3 regions of the Clostridium sp. SGI.024 genome follow, and region 3 is predicted to be linked to each of the others. Evidence: predicted binding sites of a transcription regulator. Region 3 holds the regulator's gene; each other region holds the start of a gene.

Region 1 (3,271 bases), on a different contig from region 3:
AGGAATACTCAATGACTAGTCCATTAATAGTAGTATTTATTAAAGAGATTATTAATCCAAGAAAAAATATAAGAGCCACTTTTAAATTAAAGAAGAAAGATAATACAAGTACAAAAATGAAACCAGCTACTAAATCATATTTTATCATCTTAGAAATAATATCTTTCATTTCTCTACTCATTTTATCTTCACTCCTAACTAACTCTTGTTATTATATTACTCTAAAATAATTAATGAAAACCGTAAATAAGTTTATTTATCAGATTATTACTTTATTTTACATGATTATAGGGATTTATATCTCTTTTGCTTAACTAACTTCATTTTTTTTCCTATTATCTTAAAATACTATTCCCATTTAGCCCCCTACTTCATTTTTCAGAAAATTTGTTATAAAAATATTTTTTCCATTTTTTATTGATAACATTTTCAACTCTTCTAGTTTATATTCATTTTTCGTCTTTTTGTTTGAAAATATACTTTTTATATTTTTAAAATTTACTTAATATTAAGCAGATGAATACTTAAAAAAGATTCATTCATATTTCTTTTTTATTATTCTCTAAAATTTAATATATAATTCATAAAATAAAAAATGCCCCCGAATAATCGAGGGCAATTAAGTAATTCTATTCTCTTTCAACTATAAGTGCAGTTCCCATTCCTCCACCTATGCATAAAGTTGCTAAACCTTTTTTAGCATCTCTCTTTTGCATTTCATGAAGTAATGTAACAAGTATTCTTGCACCTGAAGCACCAACTGGATGTCCTAATGCAATAGCTCCACCATTTACATTTACTTTGCTCATATCAAAGTGTAAATCCTTAGCAACTGCTAAGCTTTGTGAAGCAAAAGCTTCGTTTGCTTCTATTAAGTCTAAGTCTTCTACTTTTAAGTTTGCTACTTCTAATGCTTTCTTAGTAGCATGGAAAGGTCCATATCCCATAATTGTAGGATCTAATCCTTTTTGTCCATAAGATACAATTTTAGCTAAAGGAGTAATTCCTAACTCTTCAGCTTTTTCTGCACTCATAACTACAAATGCTGCAGCTCCATCATTTATTCCTGATGCATTACCAGCAGTTACAGTACCATCTTTAATAAATGCAGGTCTTAATTTTGCTAATCCTTCCATAGTAGCGCCGAATCTTGGGAATTCGTCTGTATCAAATACCTTTGGTTCACCTTTTCTTTGAGGTATTACAACTGGAACTATTTCTTCTTTGAATTTTCCAGCCTTAATAGCTGCTTCAGCTTTTAATTGAGAATTTAAAGCAAATTCATCTTGCTCTTCTCTACTTAAATTCCATTGTTTAGCGATGTTTTCTGCAGTAACACCCATGTGATAATTATTAAATGCATCTGTTAAAGCATCATTAATCATTGCATCAACCATTTTTCCATCGCCCATTCTTTGGCCCCATCTAGCTGATTTTAATACATATGGAGCTTGAGACATATTCTCTGCTCCTCCAGCAACGATTATATCAGCATCTCCAGCTTTAATCATTTGAGCTGCTAATGAAACAGTTCTAAGTCCTGATCCACACACCATATTTATTGTCATAGCTGGAACTTCTACTGGTAAACCAGCCTTAACTGTTGATTGTCTAGCAATATTTTGTCCAAGACCAGCTTGTATAACATTCCCCATTAAAACTTCATCTACTAATTCACCTTTTATTCCTGCTCTATTTACAGCTTCTTTTATAACTAAAGCTCCTAAATCAGCTGCTGAAACATCCTTTAACGCTCCACCAAATGAACCGACTGGAGTTCTCACAGCACTTGCAATAACAACTTCTCTCATATTCACATCTCCTTCTATTTAATCATATAAAATATTAAACGATTAACATATAAGTTAATTATACCACTTTTACCCTTTTATTCAACCTAATTTTCTTAATATTATTAATTTTTACAAAACTACCTTAAAAACTCTTCGATTTTTATACTATTTATGCCAAAATAATTCTCTATAATATCTGCAATTCTCTTAGAAGCTAATCCATCTCCATACGGATTTGCAGCTTTACTCATTTTTGTGTATTCATCTTTTTCTCTTATTAATATATTAGCTTCACTTACTATTTTATTAATATCAGTTCCAACCAATTTTACAGTACCATATACTACTGCTTCTGGTCTTTCTGTAACATCTCTTAATACTAAAACAGGTTTTCCTAAATGAGGTGCTTCTTCTTGTAATCCACCTGAATCAGTCATTACCATAAAGCACTTGTTCATTAAGTTATGAGTTTCTTTAGTATCTAATGGAGGAAGTAAATGTATTCTTTCTTTATTTCCTAGTTTCTTTGTAACTACATCTTTTACAACAGGGTTTAGATGAACTAAATAAACTAATTCTACATCTTTATTTTCTTCAACTATTTTATTTAATGCATCACAAATATTTTCTATTCCTTCTCCCCAGTTTTCTCTTCTATGGGCAGTTATCATAATTACTTTTTTATTTTCAAAATCTATTTCATTTAATAATTGATTTTCAAATTTATAATTATCTTTAACAGTATGAAGCATGGCATCTATAACAGTGTTTCCAGTTATAAATACATCACTTTCTTTAACACCTTCTCTTAAGAGATTTTCCTTTGAACTCTTTGTAGGAGCAAAATGTAAATCTGCTAAAGCTCCTGTAAGCTTTCTATTCATTTCTTCTGGAAAAGGAAAATACTTATCAAAAGTTCTAAGTCCAGCTTCTACATGCCCTACTTTTATTTGTTGATAAAAGGCTGCAAGTGCACCTGAAAATGTAGTTGTAGTATCTCCATGAACTAATATCATATCTGGTTTTTCTTCAATAAAAACTTCTTCTAACCCTTCTAAAACCTTATTTGTTATTCCAGTTAATGTTTGCTTACTCTTCATTATATTCAAGTCAAAATCTGGTTTTATATCAAATAGATCCAAAACTTGATCTAGCATTTCTCTATGTTGAGCTGTAACACAAACTTTAGATTCAATTCCCTCTCTTTTTTCTAATTCTTTTACTAAAGGAGCCATTTTTATTGCTTCTGGCCTCGTCCCAAATATAGTTATTATTTTTTTCTTTTTCATTTAAGGTTCCTCCCAATATATTGTTTATTGTTATAAACTTATATCTATTATCCTATATTTCTAATTTCATTATACACATTATACTTTAAATAAACAAATAAAGGAAATAAATATCATATTCATTACGACCTAGTAATTCTAAGTCGCCTTTATATGTATTTATCTCCTTGTCTAATTAAGATATTATTT
Region 2 (3,271 bases), on a different contig from region 3:
CATACTACAACCTCACATGTTGCATTAGCTACTAATGGCTTTAATTCTTCTACAACTTTTACAGCTTCTGCTGGAGTATAATGCATCTTCCAGTTTCCCGCTATTATTGGTTTTCTCATCTAAATCACCTCTTATTTAAATTAAGAATGAAGAATTAAGAGTGAAAATTTAATGAAATTATTCAACAAAGTTGAATAATAAAAATAATTTCATAACTCTACCTAAGTGGAGTTATTTCCTTAATTCTACATTCTATATTATTAATTTTACATTTTACAAATAGGTTTATCCTATTTGTTATTAAGTGCTTCTATTCCTGGTAAAGCCTTACCTTCTAAGAATTCTAGAGAAGCTCCACCACCTGTTGAGATGTGTGTCATCTTATCTCCAAATCCTAAGATATTAACAGCTGCAGCTGAGTCTCCTCCACCGATAACTGTTGTTGCATCTGCATCAGCCATAGCCTTAGCAACTGCGATTGTTCCTTTATTGAAGTTTTCGAATTCGAACACTCCCATTGGTCCATTCCATATAACTGTTTTAGCATCTTTAATTGCATCTGCATATAATGCTTCAGTCTTAGGTCCGATATCTAATCCCATGCTTCCTGCTGGTATGTTTTGATCTTCTGTAACTACTGCTTCTACATCTTTGAATTCTGTAGCAACTCTGTGGTCAACTGGTAATAAGAACTTAACTCCCTTTGCAGCTGCTTTTTCAATCATTTCTTTAGCATATTCAATTCTATCTGCTTCTACTAAAGATGATCCTACTTCATATCCTTGAGCCTTTAAGAATGTGTAAGCCATTCCACCACCGATTATTAATGTATCAACTTTTTCTAATAAGTTGTTTATTACAGCTATCTTATCTGAAACCTTAGCTCCACCTAATATAGCAACGAATGGTCTAACTGGATTGTTAACAGCTTCTCCTAAGAATTTTAATTCTTTTTGAATTAAGTATCCACATACAGCTGTATCTAAGAATTCAGTAACTCCAACTGTTGAACAGTGTGCTCTGTGGGCAGTACCAAATGCATCATTTACAAATATATCAGCTAAAGAAGCTAATTCTTTTGAGAATGTTTCAACATTCTTAGTTTCTTCTTTTCTACATCTTGTGTTTTCTAATAAAACAACATCTCCATCTTTCATTGCTTCTACAGCAGCTCTAGCATTAGCTCCTACAACTTCTTCATCTCTTGCAAATACTACTTCTTTATCAAGCATTTCGCTTAATCTCTTAGCAACTGGAGCTAATGATTTAGATGCATCTTTTCCTAAGTGTGAACAAAGGATAACTCTTGCACCATTGTTTATTAAGTATTGTATTGTTGGTAATGCACCATTTAATCTGTTTTCATCAGTTATAACTCCATCCTTTAGTGGAACATTGAAGTCACATCTTACTAAAACCTTTTTACCTTTAACATCTATATCTTCGATAGTTTTCTTATTAAAGCTCATTGATTTCACCTCTTAAATTTATTTTTATATTTATAAAAACCGAAACTATTTGCTTAATTTAAAATTGGTCTGGCCTCATAGATTTTCTATAAAACCAGACCAAATTTTATTACTTAACTTTAAATATTTACTTAACTATTTAATTATCTAGTTACGAAGTATTTTAAAGTTCTGATTAATTGGTTAGTGTATGACATTTCATTGTCGTACCAAGCAGCAACTTTAACTAATTGCTCATCACCAACTGTCATAACTTTTGTTTGAGTTGCATCAAATAATGAACCGAAAGTGATTCCGATTACGTCTGATGAAACTATTTCGTCTTCAGTGTAACCAAATGATTCGTTAGCAGCAGCTTTCATAGCAGCGTTGATTTCTTCAACTGTAGCTTTCTTGTCTAAAGTTACAACTAATTCAGTTAATGAACCAGTAACAACTGGAACTCTTTGAGCACCACCATCTAATTTTCCTTTTAATTCTGGAATAACTAAACCAATTGCTTTAGCAGCTCCAGTTGAGTTTGGAACGATGTTAGCAGCAGCAGCTCTACCTCTTCTTAAATCGCCTTTTCCGTGAGGACCATCTAATGTGTTTTGGTCATTAGTGTAAGCGTGGATAGTTGTCATAAATCCTTTTTGGATTCCGAACTTATCGTTTAATACTTTAGCCATTGGAGCTAAGCAGTTTGTAGTACATGAAGCACCTGAAATTACAGTTTCAGTACCATCTAATATATCATTATTTACGTTGAATACAACTGTCTTTAAATCTCCAGTTGCAGGAGCTGAAATAACAACCTTTTTAGCACCAGCTTGTAAGTGTAAACCTGCTTTTTCTTGAGAAGTAAAGAATCCTGTACATTCTAAAACTACGTCAACGTTTAATTCTTTCCATGGTAAGTCAGCAGGATTTCTTTCTGCAGTAACTTTTATTTCTTTTCCATTAACTACGAAAGCTCCTTCTTTAACTTCGATTTCTCCGTTGAATCTTCCTTGTGAAGAATCATATTTGAATAAGTGAGCTAAAGTCTTAGCATCAGTTAAGTCATTGATTGCTACCACGTTGAATTCTGGGTTTTCAATCATTAATCTTAATGCTAATCTTCCTATTCTTCCAAAACCATTAATTGCTACATTTACCATTTGCAATTACCTCCTAAAAATAGTTATATTTAAAATTTTAAAAATTTTAAGCTTATTTATTGTGTTCTTTAATATATTCCACAATTTTTCTGCCAGCTGCTTCGTCTGTTACTAGAACCGCATTGTGATTATTCATCATGGTTGCAATAATAGCATCAACTTTATTTTCCCCAGCTGCCACAGCAATATGTGTGTTAATTTTTCTTGCTTCATTAATATTTATTCCAATAGAAGTATTTTCTGATACAACCTTTGAGTCTTTATTAAAATAGCATCCAAAGGCTTCACCAACAGCTCCAAGTTCTTTTAACTTATCATATTCTTCCTTTGAAACGTCTCTTTTTTCAGCCATTACTAATGCTTCACCAATACCATATATTAATATATCTGCTTTGTGTATATTATCTATTACTTCTTTTATTTCTTTTTCCTTTAATAAAGTATCTAAAAGACTTAAACTAAGATTTTCTGGAATATGAAGCAATTTATAAGAACCATTTAATTTTTTTGCTAAAGATGCAGCTAAAGTGTTTGCCTGTATTTCAACCTTTCTTCCCATACCACCTCTTGCAGGAACTACTAGTACATTTGAAAGATTGCTCATTTTAGGTACTGCTTCTACAAACTCTTTAATTGTATTGCCACCTGTTAAAGCTATTA
Region 3 (3,271 bases):
GTAGAAGAAATAATTGAAAGTAATAATTCTCAAGGAAAAGTAATATTCGTAGGAGATGGAATAAATGATGCCCCAGTATTAGCAAGAGCAGATATAGGTGTTGCTATGGGTGGTATAGGTTCTGATGCAGCAATTGAAGCAGCAGATGTAGTTCTTATGAATGATAATCCAGAAGCCTTAGTTTCAGCAATAAAGATAGCTAGAAAAACTAATAAAATTTTATGGCAAAATATAATATTTGCATTAGGAGTAAAGATATTAGTTTTAATCTTAGGAGCCTTTGGATTAGCTAATATGTGGGAAGCTGTATTTGCAGATGTTGGAGTTACAGTACTTGCAGTAATAAACTCAACAAGGTGCTTAAAATAGATAAGATATAAATATTAGAATGGTAATATTTTCACAATCAACAATAATATGAGAAATTAGTTTACCTGTGAAATTTTGTAGAGATTTGGGGTTAAAGGAGTTAAGAAATAAAATTTGCATAGGTAAACTTTTTTGTTGACAAATTTCATCAAATTACGTATAATTATTTGAGTTGAGAACATTCAGGCATAAGGGAAGCATACAAAATTACTTTTGTTTATAACGCGTAATTTTGCAAATTTGAGACTTATGTATAACGGATCTGCTACGTTATACATAAGTCTAATTTTTTGTGTATATTTAATTTAATTTAAAATATTTATTTTATAAAAACAAAAGTATAAAATTAAGGTTTTTATATATTTAAAATAGTTTGTTAAATAGATAACTTAAGTTGTTTTAAAATCAAAACAAAAGTGTTAGAATAATAGTATATATATATATTTGAATAATCGTGTTTTAAATAAAAAATAAAAATTAGGAGAAATTATATGGAAAAGAAAAAAAATATTTCAATGGCAGTAATTAAGAGATTGCCAAAGTATCATAGATATTTACAAGAGTTACTAAAAAATGATGTAGATAGAATATCTTCAAAAGAGTTAGGTGAAAAAATTGGTTTTACTGCATCACAAATCAGACAAGATTTAAACTGTTTTGGAGATTTCGGACAGCAAGGATATGGTTATAATGTTAAGGATCTTTATAATCAAATTAGTATTATTTTAGGATTAAATAGAGAATATAGTGCTGTAATTGTTGGAGCAGGTAATATAGGTCAGGCAATTGCAAACTACAGTAGATTTACACAGACTGGGTTAAATATTACAGCTATATTTGATGCAAATCCTAAATTAATAGGAATGAGAATAAGAGACATAGAAATTCAAGATATTGATGCTTTAAAAACATATTTAATGGAAAATTCAATTGATATAGGTATTATTTGTGTACCTAGAATAAATGCACAGAAAGTTTGTGATATTTTAGTCGAAAATGGTGTAACTGGTATATGGAATTTTGCACCAGTTGACTTATCTGTACCAAAAGAAGTTACAGTGGAAAATGTACACTTGTCTGAAAGCTTGTTAACACTTATATATCTGCTAAATGACAAAGATGAGTGTAAGTGATTACATTAAGATTTTATCTTAATTTTCAAATAATTATTGAAAAAGAATTTTCAAAAGATTATAATAATAATTGAAGCCTATGCTTCAATTATTTTTTTGAGGGGATTGTTAATCTTATAACAATTTATTCAGATGCAAAAATATTATAATGTTTTAAAATAAAATAATTATAATTAAAAAGGAGGACCTTAAATGGAATTAAAAAACATAATTCTTGAAAAAGAAGGACACTTAGCAATCGTGACTATTAATAGACCTAAAGCTTTAAATGCATTGAACTCAGAAACATTAAAAGACTTAAATGTAGTACTAGATGACTTAGAAAAAGACAATAATATATATACTGTTATACTAACAGGCTCTGGAGAAAAAGCATTTGTTGCCGGTGCAGATATTTCAGAAATGAAAGATCTTTCAGAAGAAGAAGGTAAAAAATTTGGTCTTTTAGGAAATGAAGTTTTCAGAAGATTAGAAAAGTTAGACAAGCCTGTTATTGCAGCAATATCTGGATTCGCTCTTGGTGGGGGATGTGAATTAGCAATGGCTTGTGATATTAGAATAGCTTCAGAAAAAGCAAGATTTGCTCAACCAGAAGCTGGTCTTGGAATAACACCAGGTTTTGGTGGAACACAAAGATTACCTAGATTAGTGGGTGAGGGAAAAGCTAAGGAGCTTATTTACACATGTGCAATGGTAAAGGCTGATGAAGCTTTAAGAATAGGCTTAGTAAATAAAGTTGTTCCTCTTGAAAGCTTAATGGATGAAGCTAAGGCTATGGCAAATGCAATTATGGCAAATGCACCTATAGCTGTTAAATTATGCAAAGATGCTATAAATAGAGGAATGCAAGTAGATATAGATAATGCAATTGAAATTGAAGCAGAGGATTTCGGCAAATGCTTTGCAACTGAAGATCAAAAAGAAGGAATGACAGCTTTTATTGAAAAGAGAGCTAAAAATTTTTCTAATAAATAGTCAGAATAAAAACAAAATAAAAAATAGTTAAAAAGTTAAACAAAACTTATTTTTAAAGCAAAAGGGTACAATATCAAGGAGGTATAATTAATGAATTTTCAATTAACTAGAGAACAAGAATTAGTAAAAAAAATGGTTAGAGAATTCGCTGTGAAGGAAGTTAAACCAATAGCTGCTGAGATTGATGAAACAGAAAGATTCCCTATGGAAAATGTTGAAAAGATGGCTAAGATTGGGATGATGGGGATTCCATTCTCTAAGGAATATGGTGGAGCTGGTGGAGACACTCTTTCATACATAATTGCAGTAGAAGAATTATCAAAAGTATGTGCAACTACAGGGGTTATAGTTTCCGCTCACACATCTTTATGCGCGTCTTTAATAGATCAATTTGGTAATAAAGATCAAAAAGAAAAGTATTTAAAAGATTTAGCAACTGGTAAAAAGATAGGTGCTTTTGGTTTAACTGAGCCAGGTGCTGGAACAGATGCAGCAGGACAACAAACTATAGCTGTTTTAGATGGAGACAATTATATATTAAATGGATCAAAGATATTTATTACAAATGGAGGAGTTGCTGAAACATTTATTGTATTTGCAATGACTGATAAGAGTAAGGGTACAAAAGGTATATCTGCATTTATAGTTGAAAAGGACTTTGAAGGATTCTCAATTGGAAAGAAAGAAGACAAACTTGGTATTAGAGGATCTTCAACTACAGAATTAGTAATGAACAATTGTGTAGTTCCTAAAGAAAATTTAATAGGACAAGAAGGTAAGGGCTTTGGTATAGC

The links. The regulator Rex, encoded in region 3, represses fermentation and respiration genes when NADH is low (regulators of the CRP and FNR family bind a similar motif). The targets are predictions, from matches to a motif close to ATTGTTAANNNNTTAACAAT.
Region 1: the regulator Rex is predicted to act here: its motif matches at 1,842-1,861, upstream of ACQRD5_RS05095 (acetyl-CoA C-acetyltransferase).
Region 2: the regulator Rex is predicted to act here: its motif matches at 1,490-1,509, upstream of ACQRD5_RS10915 (phosphoglycerate kinase).

What each region holds. Positions count from the first base shown of each region.
Region 1 covers NZ_JBNPON010000010.1:9,081-12,351, forward strand. The annotation lists gene ACQRD5_RS05090 (ATP synthase subunit I) at 1-181, opposite strand, end outside; gene ACQRD5_RS05095 (acetyl-CoA C-acetyltransferase) at 630-1,811, opposite strand; gene wecB (non-hydrolyzing UDP-N-acetylglucosamine 2-epimerase) at 1,931-3,082, opposite strand.
Region 2 covers NZ_JBNPON010000037.1:4,601-7,871, forward strand. The annotation lists gene tpiA (triose-phosphate isomerase) at 1-119, opposite strand, end outside; gene ACQRD5_RS10915 (phosphoglycerate kinase) at 291-1,469, opposite strand; gene gap (type I glyceraldehyde-3-phosphate dehydrogenase) at 1,613-2,611, opposite strand; gene ACQRD5_RS10925 (sugar-binding transcriptional regulator) at 2,664-3,271, opposite strand, start outside.
Region 3 covers NZ_JBNPON010000041.1:10,738-14,008, forward strand. The annotation lists gene ACQRD5_RS11545 (heavy metal translocating P-type ATPase) at 1-369, shown strand, start outside; gene ACQRD5_RS11550 (redox-sensing transcriptional repressor Rex) at 861-1,502, shown strand; gene ACQRD5_RS11555 (short-chain-enoyl-CoA hydratase) at 1,695-2,477, shown strand; gene ACQRD5_RS11560 (acyl-CoA dehydrogenase) at 2,568-3,271, shown strand, end outside.